4 regions of the uncultured Zoogloea sp. genome follow, and region 4 is predicted to be linked to each of the others. Evidence: predicted binding sites of a transcription regulator. Region 4 holds the regulator's gene; each other region holds the start of a gene.
What was found. The regulator sigma-54, encoded in region 4, starts transcription at its own class of promoters, with help from an activator protein. The targets are predictions, from matches to a motif close to TGGCACGCTTNCTGCTNA.
Positions count from the first base shown of each region.

Region 1: a site for sigma-54 is predicted at 1,382-1,399, ahead of aspA (aspartate ammonia-lyase). Genes of this name have one in related genera too.
Region 2: a site for sigma-54 is predicted at 1,649-1,666, ahead of Q0672_RS14695 (PEP-CTERM sorting domain-containing protein). Genes of this name have one in related genera too.
Region 3: a site for sigma-54 is predicted at 1,663-1,680, ahead of Q0672_RS14025 (PEP-CTERM sorting domain-containing protein). Genes of this name have one in related genera too.

Region 1 is NZ_CALAYQ010000036.1:8,908-12,152, reverse strand. It holds gene aspA (aspartate ammonia-lyase) at 1-1,327, opposite strand, end outside; gene Q0672_RS04025 (Dps family protein) at 1,678-2,178, opposite strand; gene Q0672_RS04020 (ZIP family metal transporter) at 2,306-3,245, opposite strand, start outside.
Region 2 is NZ_CALAYQ010000128.1:1,982-5,226, reverse strand. It holds gene Q0672_RS14700 (monovalent cation:proton antiporter-2 (CPA2) family protein) at 1-1,405, opposite strand, end outside; gene Q0672_RS14695 (PEP-CTERM sorting domain-containing protein) at 1,725-2,891, shown strand; gene cysB (HTH-type transcriptional regulator CysB) at 2,910-3,245, opposite strand, start outside.
Region 3 is NZ_CALAYQ010000120.1:6,907-10,151, reverse strand. It holds gene Q0672_RS14030 (FtsX-like permease family protein) at 1-557, opposite strand, end outside; gene Q0672_RS14025 (PEP-CTERM sorting domain-containing protein) at 829-1,614, opposite strand; gene Q0672_RS14020 (hypothetical protein) at 1,865-2,437, opposite strand; gene Q0672_RS14015 (hypothetical protein) at 2,434-3,245, opposite strand, start outside.
Region 4 is NZ_CALAYQ010000024.1:28,510-31,754, forward strand. It holds gene hprK (HPr(Ser) kinase/phosphatase) at 1-180, opposite strand, end outside; gene ptsN (PTS IIA-like nitrogen regulatory protein PtsN) at 149-634, opposite strand; gene raiA (ribosome-associated translation inhibitor RaiA) at 790-1,113, opposite strand; gene Q0672_RS02380 (RNA polymerase factor sigma-54) at 1,130-2,587, opposite strand; gene lptB (LPS export ABC transporter ATP-binding protein) at 2,603-3,245, opposite strand, start outside.

The DNA.
Region 1 (3,245 bases), on a different contig from region 4:
GCACGATCTCGGCAACGCCCCGGCCACTGGCGTGGGCCTCGGCGGCCACCTCGGTGGCGTTGGCGTAGCCGATGTAGGGGTTGAGGGCGGTGACGATGCCGATGGAGCGGGCGACGCTCTCGCGAAGGGCGTCGCGGTTGGCGGTGATGCCCTCGACGCAGTGGCTGGCCAGCGCGCGGCAGGCGTTGGTGAGGTGCAGCACGCTCTTGAAGAGGCTGTGGGCGATGATCGGCTCGAAGGCGTTGAGCTGGAGCTGGCCGGCTTCGGCGGCGAAGGTGACGGTCATGTCGTTGCCGATCACCTCGAAGGCCACCTGATTGACCACCTCCGGGATCACCGGATTGACCTTGCCCGGCATGATCGAGGAGCCCGCCTGGCGCGGCGGCAGGTTGATCTCGCCGAAGCCCGCACGGGGGCCGGAGGACAGCAGGCGCAGGTCGTTGCACACCTTGGAGAGCTTGACCGCGACGCGCTTGAGCACGCCGGAGAGCTGCACGAAGCTGCCGCAATCCTGGGTGGCCTCGACGAGGTTGGGCGCGGTGACCACCGGGATGCCGCTGATCTCGGCGAGCTTGCGGCACACCAGCGGCGCGTAGTCCGGGTGGGCGTTGATGCCGGTGCCGATGGCGGTGGCGCCGAGGTTGATCTCGCGGATCAGCAGCGCGGCTTCCTGCAGGCGGGCTTCGTCCTCGCCGAGCATCACGGCGTAGGTGGAGAACTCCTGGCCGAGGGTCATCGGCACGGCGTCCTGCAGCTGGGTGCGGCCCATCTTGAGCACGTCGGCGAACTCCACCGCCTTGCGCTCGAAGGCGCCCCTCAGCCCGGCCATCGCGTCGATCAGCCGGAAGATGCCCACGTAGGTGGCGAGCTTGAGGGCGGTGGGATACACGTCGTTGGTCGATTGACTCATGTTGACGTGCTCGTTGGGGTGCAGCTTCGCGTAATCGCCGCGGGCGTGGCCGAGGAGCTCCAGCGCACGGTTGGCGATCACCTCGTTGGCGTTCATGTTGGTGGAGGTGCCGGCACCGCCCTGGATCACATCCACCACGAATTGATCGTGCAGGTTGCCGTCGATCACCTCGCGGCAGGCGGCGACGATGGCGTCGGCGCGGGTCGCGTCGAGCAGCCCCAGCTTCTGGTTGGCGCGGGCGGCGGCCTGCTTGATCTGGGCCAGCGCGCGGATCAGGTCGGGATAGACGGCGATGGAAATGCCGGTGATATCGAAGTTCTCGCGGGCCCGCAGGGTATGCACGCCAAAGTAGGCGTCGGTGGGCACTTCGCGGTCGCCGAGCAGATCGTGTTCGAGGCGGAAGCTGGGGGTGGTCATGTTTTTTGTCTCCGGTTTTATTGGCAGCGCCGCTGCGGGCGCCATGCCTAATCCATTGCACGCCCCGTGCCAGCCCGCCGAGGCCGGCAAGCTGTTGATCTGGCTTGGATTTTTATCTGAGCAACGAAAGCCGGAGACGGATTTCCGGATTTGCGCCGGAAAAGGCGTTCGGAAATCCGAACGATCGGGGACGAATCGGAGCGGGGAATGTCGGACTGAAGCCCGACCTGCACGGCGTGAGGGCCGGCGAACCTGTAGGTCGGGCTTCAGCCCGACAAGAGCAGGCGCGAAACGAAAAAAACGGCAGCAGCGCCTTGCACGCTGCTGCCGTCATCCGGGATGGGGTCAGCTCATTCTTCGAGCAGGCTGCGCAGCATCCAGGCGGTCTTCTCGTGGACTTCCAGCCGCTGGGTGAGCAGGTCGGCAGTGGGCTGGTCGTTGGCCTTGTCCACCAGCGGGAACAAGCCCCGGGCGGTGCGCGCGGTCGCTTCCTGGGCGGCCACCAGCAGGCGGACCATGTCGAGCGCGGCCGGCACGCCTTCGGGCTCGTCGATGGAGGTGAGCGAGGCGAACAGCTTGCCGGTGCCCGGCGCCGGGTGGCCAAGGGCGCGGATGCGCTCGGCGATCACGTCCAGCGCGTTCCACTGCTCGGTGTATTGGCCCATGAACATCAGATGCAGGGTGTTGAACATCGGCCCCTTCACGTTCCAGTGGAAGTTGTGGGTCATCAGGTAGAGGTTGAAGCTGTCGGCCAGGAGGCGCGACAGGCCGGCGGCGATCTCGGCCCGGTCGTCGGCGCTGATGCCGATGTCCATCACGGGGCCGGCGGATTTGGTGGCTTTCTTTTTCATGGTCGTCTCCTTGTCGGTCGTTCGTCGTCGATGGAGAGAGTATCGGCCTGGCCGGGGGCTGCGTCCAATTGTCATGTTCGCTGCTGACGATTGGAAAAACCAATCGTCCGGCGGATGGCGCGGGGCCTCAGCCCATCGCCGTATCGAGGAACATCATCACCGCAAAGCCCGCCATCAGGCCGACGGTGGCGGAGGTCTGGTGGCCGTTGCGGTGGGTTTCCGGGATCACCTCGTGGGACACCACGAAGATCATCGCCCCGGCCGCCAGGCCCAGCCCGATCGGATAGGCCAGCGCCAGCCCGCCGGCGATGCCCGCGCCGAACAGCGCGCCGAGCGGCTCCATCAGGCCCGACGCCCCCGCCATCAGCACCGCCGGCCAGGCCCGCACGCCCGCGGCGCGGAGCGCCATCACCACGGCGAGGCCCTCGGGGATGTCCTGGATCGCGATGGCGCTGGTGAGGGGCAGGCCCACGTTCATGTCGCCCTGGGCGAAGCTCACCCCGATGGCCATGCCTTCCGGCAGGTTGTGCAGGGTGATCGCCAGCACGAACAGCCACACCTTGCCCACCCGGTCGCAGCCCGGGCCGCAGGGGCCGGTGCTCTCGTGTTCGTGGGGGGTGAAGCGGTCGAGGCCCAGCATCAGCAGCACGCCCAAGGCCATCCCGGCGGTCACCGTGAGCGCCCCCATCGCGCCGCTGCCGGTCATCTCCTTGGCGGCGGCCAGGCCGGGCAGGATCAGCGAGAAGGAGCTGGCGGCCAGCATCATCCCCGCCGCAAAGCCCAGCAGACTATCCTCGGCCCGGGCCGACAGCTTGCGCAGGGTGATCCCCGCCAGCGCGCCCAGGGCCGTGGCGCCAAAGCCGGCCAGCCCGCCCAGCATCGCCAGCCGCAGGGGCTCGCCCCCGCCGGCGATGCCGTCGCTCACGCCGCTCGCCAACAGCAGCAACACCGCCGCCAGCGAGATCACCAGCCCGCCGGTCATCCACGGATGCTGGCGGGCCTGGATGCGCCAGGCGTCCCGCCAGGCAAGGCCCGCCATCTCACCGCCGGCCAGGGCGAGGCCGCCG
Region 2 (3,245 bases), on a different contig from region 4:
CGTCGTCGATGGCCAGCACGAAGACCTTGGCCTCACCCACCTGGGCGGCATGGAGCAGATCGAGATGGGCCGCGTCGCCGTAGAACACCTTGAAGCCGAACTTGCGCACGGTCTCCACCTGCCCGGCGTCGGCATCCAGCGCGGTGAAGCCGATACCTCGCGCCAGCAGCAGCCGGCCCACCACCTGGCCGACCCGGCCGAAACCGGCGATCACCACGTCGCTCGCCTCGGAAGGCATCTGGTCGTAAGCCTTGGGCGGCCGCCGGCCCGCCTCGCGCCGGGCCAGCCAGTCGCCAAACATCAGCAGCAGCGGCGACACCGCCATCGACAGGGCCACCACCAAAGTCAGCTTGTCGGCCTGCACCTCGCCCAGCACCTTGAACGACTGGGCCGCATCAAACAGCACGAAGGCAAACTCGCCGCCCTGGGCCAGCGCCAGCGCCAGCATCCGCGAACCCAGCTTGGGCCCACCCACCAGCCGGCGCAGGCCGTACAGCACCAGAATCTTGATCATCACCAGCCCGGCGGTGAGGCCGATGATCTGCCACGGAAACTTCACCAGCAGGGTGAGGTTGGTGGACATCCCCACCGCCATGAAGAACAGCCCCAGCAGCAAGCCCTGGAAGGGCGCGATGGACGCCTCCAGCTCGTGGCGGAACTCCGAATCGGCCAGCAGCACGCCGGCGATGAACGCGCCCAGCGACATGGACAGCCCGCCCGCCTGCATCAGCAGCGCCAGCCCCAGCACGGTCACCAGCGCCGCGGCGGTGAACATCTCCCGGCTATTGACCCGCGCCACATGGCGGAACAGCAGATCGAGGAGCGGCCGCCCCACCACCACCACCGCCACCAGCAGCCCCAGGCCCACCGCCGGATGGGTGAGCGCGGTGGGCTTGCCGGTGCCGAAGAGCGGGATCAGCGCCAGCAGCGGAATCACCGACAGATCCTGGAACAGCAGGATCGCAAAGGCCTCCCGCCCGTAACGGGTGGATAGTTCGCGCCGCTCGGCGAGGGTGGGCAGCACGAAAGCCGTGGACGACAGGGCCAGGATGATCCCCACCAGCGCCGCCGCCGACAGCGACAAACCCGTGTACCGGCCCGCCGCCGCCAATGCCGCCGCCACCCCGAAGAGCTGCATCGCCCCCAGCCCGAACACCGACTTGCGCAGCGCCCACAGCCGCGACGGCTTGAGCTCCAGCCCGATCACGAAGAGCAGCAGCACCACGCCCAGCTCGGCGGTGTGGAGCAGGTTGTCCGGATCGCGCACGAGCTTCACGCCGTAGGGGCCGATCAGCATGCCCACCGCCAGGTAGCCCAGCACCGTGCCCAGCCCGGCGCGCTTGAAAAGTGGCACGAAAAGCACGGAAGCCAGCAACAGGGCGGCGAAGGTCGTCAGGGATTGCATGATGGAAAAACGGAGGGCGGCGTGGAGCGTTCAAGTCTCTCACAAAGCGCCGCGGCAATTCGAAATGGAAGGATCCGGAAACAATCGGGCCGCCGGCTGCCAACTCCGTCACGCAAATCCGGCCCGCCCCGCCCGGGGCCGTGTCGCCCGGTTTTACACCGCCCATCTGGCCGCTTACGCCGAGCGAATCGACAAACGTCAAAAACGAAACAAAAACGACGACTTACCGAAAAACTCTAAATTCGGCACGGGTTATGCGTAAATTTTGGTGTCTTGTTTGGTTTTTCCCGAATTCCCACGGAGCATCCAGGAGGAAAAAATGAAAATCAGCAAAAACAAGGCCCTGGCAGCAGCCGCGATCGTTTCAGCATTTCTGTCACCCCTTGCCAGCGCCACGCCCCTCGCCGTTTACGCCGGCCCTGCCATCGACAAGAGCTCACCGGCCTGCGCCACTTTTGGCGACATGCTCAGCTGCTCGGCCCCGATGCTCAACTACATCGCCGGCCTCGCCCAGGGCACCGGCACCGACAGCGGCGGCTACCTGCTCGCCACGCCCCAGGGCCTGCTCAAGGAGACCGTGGTCGTCCAGGCCGGCGGCGCGGCGCCCCTCGACAACAGCGACACCAGCCCGACCAATCCGCCCACCGCCGACGGCAGCCGGGTGGAGAACGGTTTCAAGACCAACCGCGGCGGCGACAACTTCCTCGCCACCGGACGCGCCACCGGCACCACGATGGAAGCCGGCAACATGAGCGATCCGGCCAACAACCAGCTCGCCGCCGGCGCCGACAACATCGGCACCTGGGACGTGAACGCCGTGTGGCTGCGCGATGCGCTCACCATCGGCGGCGTGCGCCACGAGCTGATGCTGGGCTTCGACTACAACCAGCCCCAGAGCGCCACGACCTCGGTGGATTACTGGGGGCTGATCACCGTCCGCGACACCGACGGCGCCCTGCCCGACATCCACTACGAAGTCGGGCGCGACACCGGCATGCCGTACGGGGCCTTCACCAGCACCAAGCAGTTTTACGATGCGCCGGCCTCGACCGATTTCGCGACCGTCTACGGCACGATCTGCATCTACGAGCACACCACCCTGCGCAACCCGGGCGGCAGCTGCCCGTCCGCCACCGGCTCGACCGGCGCCCTGATCGAGAGCATCGACAACTCCCAGGGCACCGAGAACGCCGAATTCCTGGCCTTCCTGCCCGAGCTCAACGCGAGCCTGGAGAGCTACATCGGCGCCGGTTACGACACCATCTCGGTGCGCCTGCTGTTCGGCTGCTTCGGCGGCACGACGAAAGGCAATGGCGCCGGCTACCTGAGCGACGGTGGCGAGACCACCAACTGCGACAGCGGCGGCTTCGGCGACGTCTTCATCCTCGCCGGCAGCGCGATGTACGAAACACCCGAACCTGCCACCCTCACCCTCGCCGCCCTCGGCCTGATCGGCGCCGTCGTCCTCCGCCTCCGGCGCCGTTGAGGCTCTCGACGCCCAGGCTCACAGCCCCGGGTCTTCGCCGCCCCCCGCCAGCGCCGCGTCCACCACGTGGCGCGACAGGTGGGGGGCGAACAGTTCGATGAAGGCGTACACGTAACCGCGCAGCCACGCGTTGCGGCGCACGCCGATGCGGGTCGTGCTCGACTCGAAGAGATGCGCGGCGTCGAGCATGCCCAGATCCTTGTCCACCGCAGCGTCGTAAGCCATCCTGGCCAGGATGCCGATCCCCAGCCCCATGCCCACGTAAGTCTTGATGATGTCCGAGTCGATGGCGGTGAGCACCACATTGGGCTTCAGGCCCCGGCCGATGAAGGCCTTGTTGATCTGGTTGCGACC
Region 3 (3,245 bases), on a different contig from region 4:
GCGTTGAGGGTGCCCTTGGAGGTGGTGGCGAGGAGCACAACCGTGTCGCCTACCTTCACGCCCATGTTGGCGGCGAGGCCTTCGCCGAGAATGATGCCGTTGGGCTCGGTTGACGAGAGCGCCTCGCCGGAGATGATCTGCAGCGCCCGGCTGAGGTCACCCTCCTTGTCGGGGTCGACGCCCTCGCCGGAGAAGGAGATGGTGGAGTCGTCGTGGCTGGCCAGCCCAGTGAATAGCAGCCGCGGTGTGATCACGCGGACGCCGGGGGTCTTGGCGAGCTCGTTATAGACGGCGTCGGCGCCCGACAGCAGGTAGGCGTAGGGGTCGGCGAGCCCCTTGTCGAAGAACCCCGGGCGGACGATCTGCACATGCCCCAGCTGGGAGCGGATGGTCGCCTCGCGCATGTCCTTCAGGATCCACTGGATGAAACCGCCCGCCAGCAGAAAGGCCATCACCCCGCCGACGATGGTGACGAGGGCGAACAGCGCCCGGCGCCGCTGGCGGACGATGTTTCGGAAGGCCTGGGTGACGTCGCGGAAATAGAGATCGGTCGACATGAGGCGCACGCGGGGAGTTGCTCGGAAATGCTCGCTGGAAGAGACGTATGGTCGCTTGGAAAGCCAGCAGGGGCAAGTGTTTGATTATTCCAGGTGACAGCGGCTGGTGCGGGCGCGGGTGTCGCCGGGATTGCCGGGTTTGGGCGGCAGCTTTGCCGTGAGGGGGGGCGTCGCAAGAAGTAAAAAGCCCGTCACTCCAAGAGTGACGGGCTTGAGTGCCGCAAGACTGCTTTCAGCAGATCACCCGAAGGTGATCAGCCGTAGGCGGGTCTTAGGCCGACTTGCGACGGCGCAGAGCGGCCAGGCCGGTCAGGCCGAGGCCAGCCAGAGCCATGGAGGTGGGCTCCGGAACTTCCAGGCCGAACTGGCCGCCGTTACGGATCACCAGGTCGGTGGAGCCGTTCATGGAGATGCCGGCGATGTCCGGGTTGAAGGCGGTGTTGTAGATGCCGGTCAGGGTCGCGTTTTCGGCGGCGGACCAGGTGTCGGTGACGCTGGCATTGGTGGTGGCGAAACCGAAGGTCAGACCATCACCAACCTTCAGCGACAGATCGTTCATGGCGCCATCGAAGAAGTAGCCAGAGGCCATGCTGGTGGCCTGGAAAACCAAGCTGAAGAAACCATTAGGAAGAACGCCACCCGGAATCACCGCCCCCTCACCGGTGATCAGTTTAAATGAAGCAATGTTAGTTGCGCCACTGTAAACATTCAGCGAACCGGAGGTGAAACCCAGTACGCCAGTGGTGGTAGAGCCGCCACCAACGCCAACGAACTCGCTGCGCAGAGCGTTGGTCAGGATGGTGGAACCGCCGTCGGCGGCGGTAGTGTTAAAGTTGCCGGCTTCGTTGAAGGTGAAGGTGGTGCCGCTGATGGTGTTCTTGACGTAGGCCTTGCCCGCCAGGTCAAGGTATTCGGCAACCAGGGTGGCGTCAGCGGTGCCGCCGACGGCGCCGTTGGCATCCATGTACCAGTTGGTCAGGCCGGCGTTGGCGCTGCCAGCAGCGGACAGGGCGGCAACGGTGGCCAGGGCGGTGAGGGTCTGCTTGAAGGTTTTCACTTATTTAATCTCCTGAGTAATCGGGGCCACTGTAGCCCTTTCTTTTCATAAGCAATCGGTGTGCCAGTTTTTTGCGATTTTTTAAAGTTATGATTTTGTGTAGGTTTTTTTCAGTTGGGGAACTTCGTCAGCGTCTCGCTGAAACAGGTGTAAAAATTGTCGACACATTTTCTGGCGGTCGCTTGTGCGATGACGTTGAGTTGTTGATTTTTCTGGAAAAGTGCGCAAATTGGGTAGTGTGAAATATGTCTCAGGCAGGTGGTTGCAGCCCTAGCCAAGTCGCTTCGCAGTCGGCTTTTACTATGGTAAGGGCATCGGCTTTGGAGCGGGCCAGCGTGCAGCGGAGCGGGAGAAACAGGCCGTTATTGGTTGCCTCCAGGCGCTTGAGCAATGCCAGGAGGCGAGCCTCGTGAGGGACACTGCCCTCCAGCCGGACCGTCGAGAGGCCGAGCAGCGGGGGGGCGTCGAGGGGCTGAAGCGGGGACAGGGTGTAGTGAAGATCGGAAAGGCCTGTTTCGGCCAGGGCTGCGTCGATCCCGCCCATCAACTCTAGACGCGGCACCGCGGACTTCAAGCCCAGCTTATCGAGTTCGGCCAGTTGCCGGAGGGCGAGGCGGGCGTCTGCTGCGTCCTTGAGGGTTGCTTCGTGCTGAAGGCGGATGCCGTTCAGCCGGAGGCTGAGGTCGTCGCGCGTGGCTTCGGCGTCGCGGCGGAGCTGATTGGTGGCAACGGCCAGCCCCATCGAGATGGCCAGTGCAACGAGGCAGGCGAGCAGCGGCTTGCGCAGGACGGCTGGGATTGGCGTCGGTCTGTGGGCGGTCATGGCGCGCTGGGCGGGAAGTCGATCCGTACTACGACGGGCTGGCGCGGTTGTGCGTCGCCTGTCGGGGTGCCGGCGGGTTCGATGGTTGTGGTGGCCTGGGTGGTTGTCTGCAGGGCGGCCGCGAAGGTCTCGGCTACGGTGTTGGCGCCCTGAATGGGCAGGTTGATGTGCAGCCGAATCGTGAGGGCCGGGTCGGGATCGGACGGGCTGAGCATCCATTCCAGGCGATCCAGGTCGATTTGAGGATATTGGTCGAAGGCGCGGGACACGGCGTTCAGCCGGGTGTTGATGTCGGCGGCGGCATGAAGCCGGACGGCCCGGGCGTGAGTGGTGTGGATTTCGGCGGGCGGGTGCGGTGTTGGCGGGATGGCGGCGCGGGCCTGGTCAAGGCGGAGCTGGGCGTCGGTGATGCGGGCGAGGAGCTGGGTGCTCTGGGCGTCGCTTTCCTGGCTTGCCATATAGTTGGCGGCGCCCAGCGCGAGGCTGGCGCCGACGACGAGGGCGGTGCCGAGGATGGCGGTCTGACCGATGCGCGCGATGCGTTGCGCGCGCCCCAGCGCCGGGACATGGATGGCCGGCAGGCGCGGGGCGCGGGCCAGCAGATGGATGAGCAGCGGCAGGCTGTCTGATCCGATGGGCGGCGGGGCGCCGCAGTTGTGGGCGAGCGCCACGAGATCGACACAGTCGATGCCGTCGGGGGCGTTGTTGCGGATGGTGGTGTGATGGTCGGGATGGGCGAGCACCCGGATCTGCGGGGGCATGTCATGGCCGAGGATGCGCTGGGCGTGCAGGTACTGACGGGTGCGCT
Region 4 (3,245 bases):
GGACGAGCCGAGGATCTGCAGGCGGTCGGGGTGGATCAGGTTGAGGTGGCCGACCATGTCGGCGGGCCAGATGCGGTCTTCGGAGACCGAGATGCGGGTGTCGAGGCTGCCGCAGATGTGGCGCAGCCTCAGGCGGTCGAGGTTGTCGTCAAACAGCCGCGCTACTGTTGTCTGGCGCATCGCTGCCCCACTGGGCAAAGAGGGAGTGGGCCGCGAGGGCGTCCGGGGCGGTCAGGAGCTGATCGCGGAAGCTGCGATCGCTGAACATCTGGGCGAGTTCGGAAAGGAGCTGCAGGTGGTGTTCGTTGGCCTGTTCGGGCACCAGCAGCACGAACAGCATCGAAACGGGGCGGCCGTCCGGGGCGTCGAAGGGGACGGGTTCGGCGAGACGCATGAAGGCGCCCAGCGCGTCCTTGAGGCCCTTGATGCGTCCGTGGGGAATCGCGATGCCCTGCCCGAGACCGGTCGAGCCGAGCTTCTCGCGGGCAAACAGGCTGTCGAAGACGGTGCTCCGGGCGATGCCGTGATTGTTCTCGAACAGCAGGCCGGCCTGCTCGAAAGCACGCTTCTTGCTGCTCGCCTCGAGGCCGACGACCACATTGGCTGGAGGCAGAAGTTTGGCGATGAGGTTCATGGGCGGGACGCTCCTGTACGCGGTGGGACCGGGACAGGTTTCCGGGAACGAATCTGGAAAATCCGGGGGCGGGTGCCGCCGGGGCCGTTGTGTCAGTTGGGGCGCATTATAGCCACAACGGTCCCGGGGAGAAGGGGATTACTTGGGGCCGAAGATCAGGATTCGGCGAGGTGCTGCTTCAGGGAGTCATGGCCGTGATCGGAGGCCTTGTCCTTGTACTTCAGAACCTGGCGGTCGAGCTTGTCGGTCAGGGCGTCGATGGCGGCATACATGTCGGCATCCTCGCTCTCGACGTGGATGTCCTTGCCACGCACGTGAACGGTGACTTCGGCCTTCTGACGCAGCTTTTCCACCGAGAGGATCACGCCGACGCTGGTGACGTTGTCGAAATGACGGATCACGCGATCGAGCTTGGAGGTGACGTATTCGCGGATGGCCGGCGTAACTTCGACGTGATGCCCCGTGATGTTGAGGTTCATGGTTCTTACCTTTCTGTCAGATGGTTTTGCGCAGACTGACCGGCGGGATATCGAGGGACTCGCGACACTTTGCGATGGTCCTGCGTGCCACGACGATACCCTGCTGGCCCAACAACTCGGCAATCTTGGCGTCGGACAAGGGTTTCTTCTTGTCTTCCGCGGCTACCAGCTGGCGAATCAGCGCCCGAATCGCCGTCGAGGAAGCCGCCCCACCGGTGTCGGTGGCGACGTGACTGCCGAAAAAATGTTTGAACTCGAAAATGCCTCTTGGTGTGGCCATGTACTTCTGGGTGGTCACCCGCGAGACGGTGGACTCGTGCAATTCCAACTGTTCGGCGATTTCACGCAGTGTCAGAGGGCGCATCGCCACATCGCCATAATCGAAGAACTGACGCTGCCGGTCAACGATCGCTTGCGACACACGCTGGATGGTGTCGAAGCGCTGCTGAACGTTCTTGATGAGCCAGCGGGCTTCCTGCAGGTGATTGGACAGGGAGCCACTGGCGCCGCGGTTGTCCCGCAGGATCTGGGCATAAAGCTGGTTGATGCGCAGCTTGGGCATCGCATCCGGGTTGAGGTTAACAACCCAGGTGTTGCGGACCTTGCGGACGATGACATCCGGAACCACGTAGCGGATGTCGGACTGGGCGAAGCGGGCGCCGGGCCGGGGGTTGAGGTCGAGGATCAGGGCGTGGGCTTCGCGCAGCTCGTCGTCGGTGCAGCGCAGGGCGCGCTTGAGCTTGAGGTAGTCGCGGGCGGCGAGGAGTTCGAGGTGTTCGGCGACGATGGCCAGCGCCAGCTCGCGTTCGCGGCTGGGCGGCAGGGCGCGCAGCTGCAGGCCGAGGCATTCGCCGATGTCGGCAGCGCCGATCCCGCAGGGGTCGAGGCTCTGGATGTGGCGCAGGGCGATCGTGAGGTCGTCCAGATCCACTTCGAGCTCGGGCGGGAGTAGCGGAAGGAGGTCTTCGAGGGCCTGGCTGAGGTAGCCGTCGTCGTCGAGGGCCTCGATCATGAAGCGGGTGAGGGCGCGATCCCGGTCGGACAGCTGGGTGAGGGCGATCTGGGCGTCCAGGTGGTCGCGCAGGGTGGTGACCGTGGCCTGGAGATCCTGGAAATCGTTGTCGTCATCATCGTCCCGCGAGCCGCTGCCGGAGCCCTGCCAGTCGCCGCCTTCGGCGAAGTCGAACTCCCGGTCGGTGTCGCGCTCGCGCTGGTCGGATTCGCGGGCCTGCTCCTGCTCGCGCTCATGGGCGGCCTCGCTGCCGGCGGGGGCGGCCGGGCCGGGGGCTTCGAGACGGCTGGAGCCGAGGTTCGATTCCGGCTCGTCCCGCTCGATCATCGGGTTCTCGAGGAGGATCTTCTCGATCTCCTGGTTGAGCTCGAGGGTCGATAGCTGCAGCAGCTTGATGGACTGCTGTAGCTGCGGGGTGAGCGCGAGATGTTGGGAGAGTTTGAGCTGGAGGCTGGGCTTCATGACAACAATGATGCCTTAAAGCCGGAAGTGCTCGCCGAGGTAAACCTGACGGACCTGTTCATTCCGGACGATGTCTTCCGGGCGGCCGCTGGCCAGCACTTCCCCGGCATTGATGATGAAGGCGCGGTCGCAGATGCCGAGGGTTTCGCGGACGTTGTGGTCGGTGATGAGGACGCCGATGCCCTTTTCCTTGAGGAAGCGGATGATCTTCTGGATGTCGATCACGGCGATCGGGTCGACGCCAGCGAAGGGCTCGTCGAGGAGGATCAGCCGCGGGTCGGAGGCGAGGGCGCGGGCGATCTCGCAGCGCCGGCGCTCGCCGCCGGAGAGGGAGATCGCGGTGTTGTCGCGCAGGTGTTCGATGCCCAGCTCGCCGAGGAGCTGTTCGAGGCGTTCGGCCATTTCGGCCTTGCTGAGCTTCTGCAGTTCGAGCACGGCCTGAATGTTCTCGGCCACGGTGAGCTTGCGGAAGACGCTCATCTCCTGGGGCAGGTAGGACAGGCCGAGGCGGGCGCGCTGGTGGATCGGGCGATGGGTCAGCACCTGGTCGTCGAGGGTGATCTCGCCGCCATCGGCGACCACCAGGCCGACGATCATGTAGAAGCAGGTCGTCTTGCCGGCGCCGTTGGGGCCGAGCAGGCCGACCACTTCGCCACTG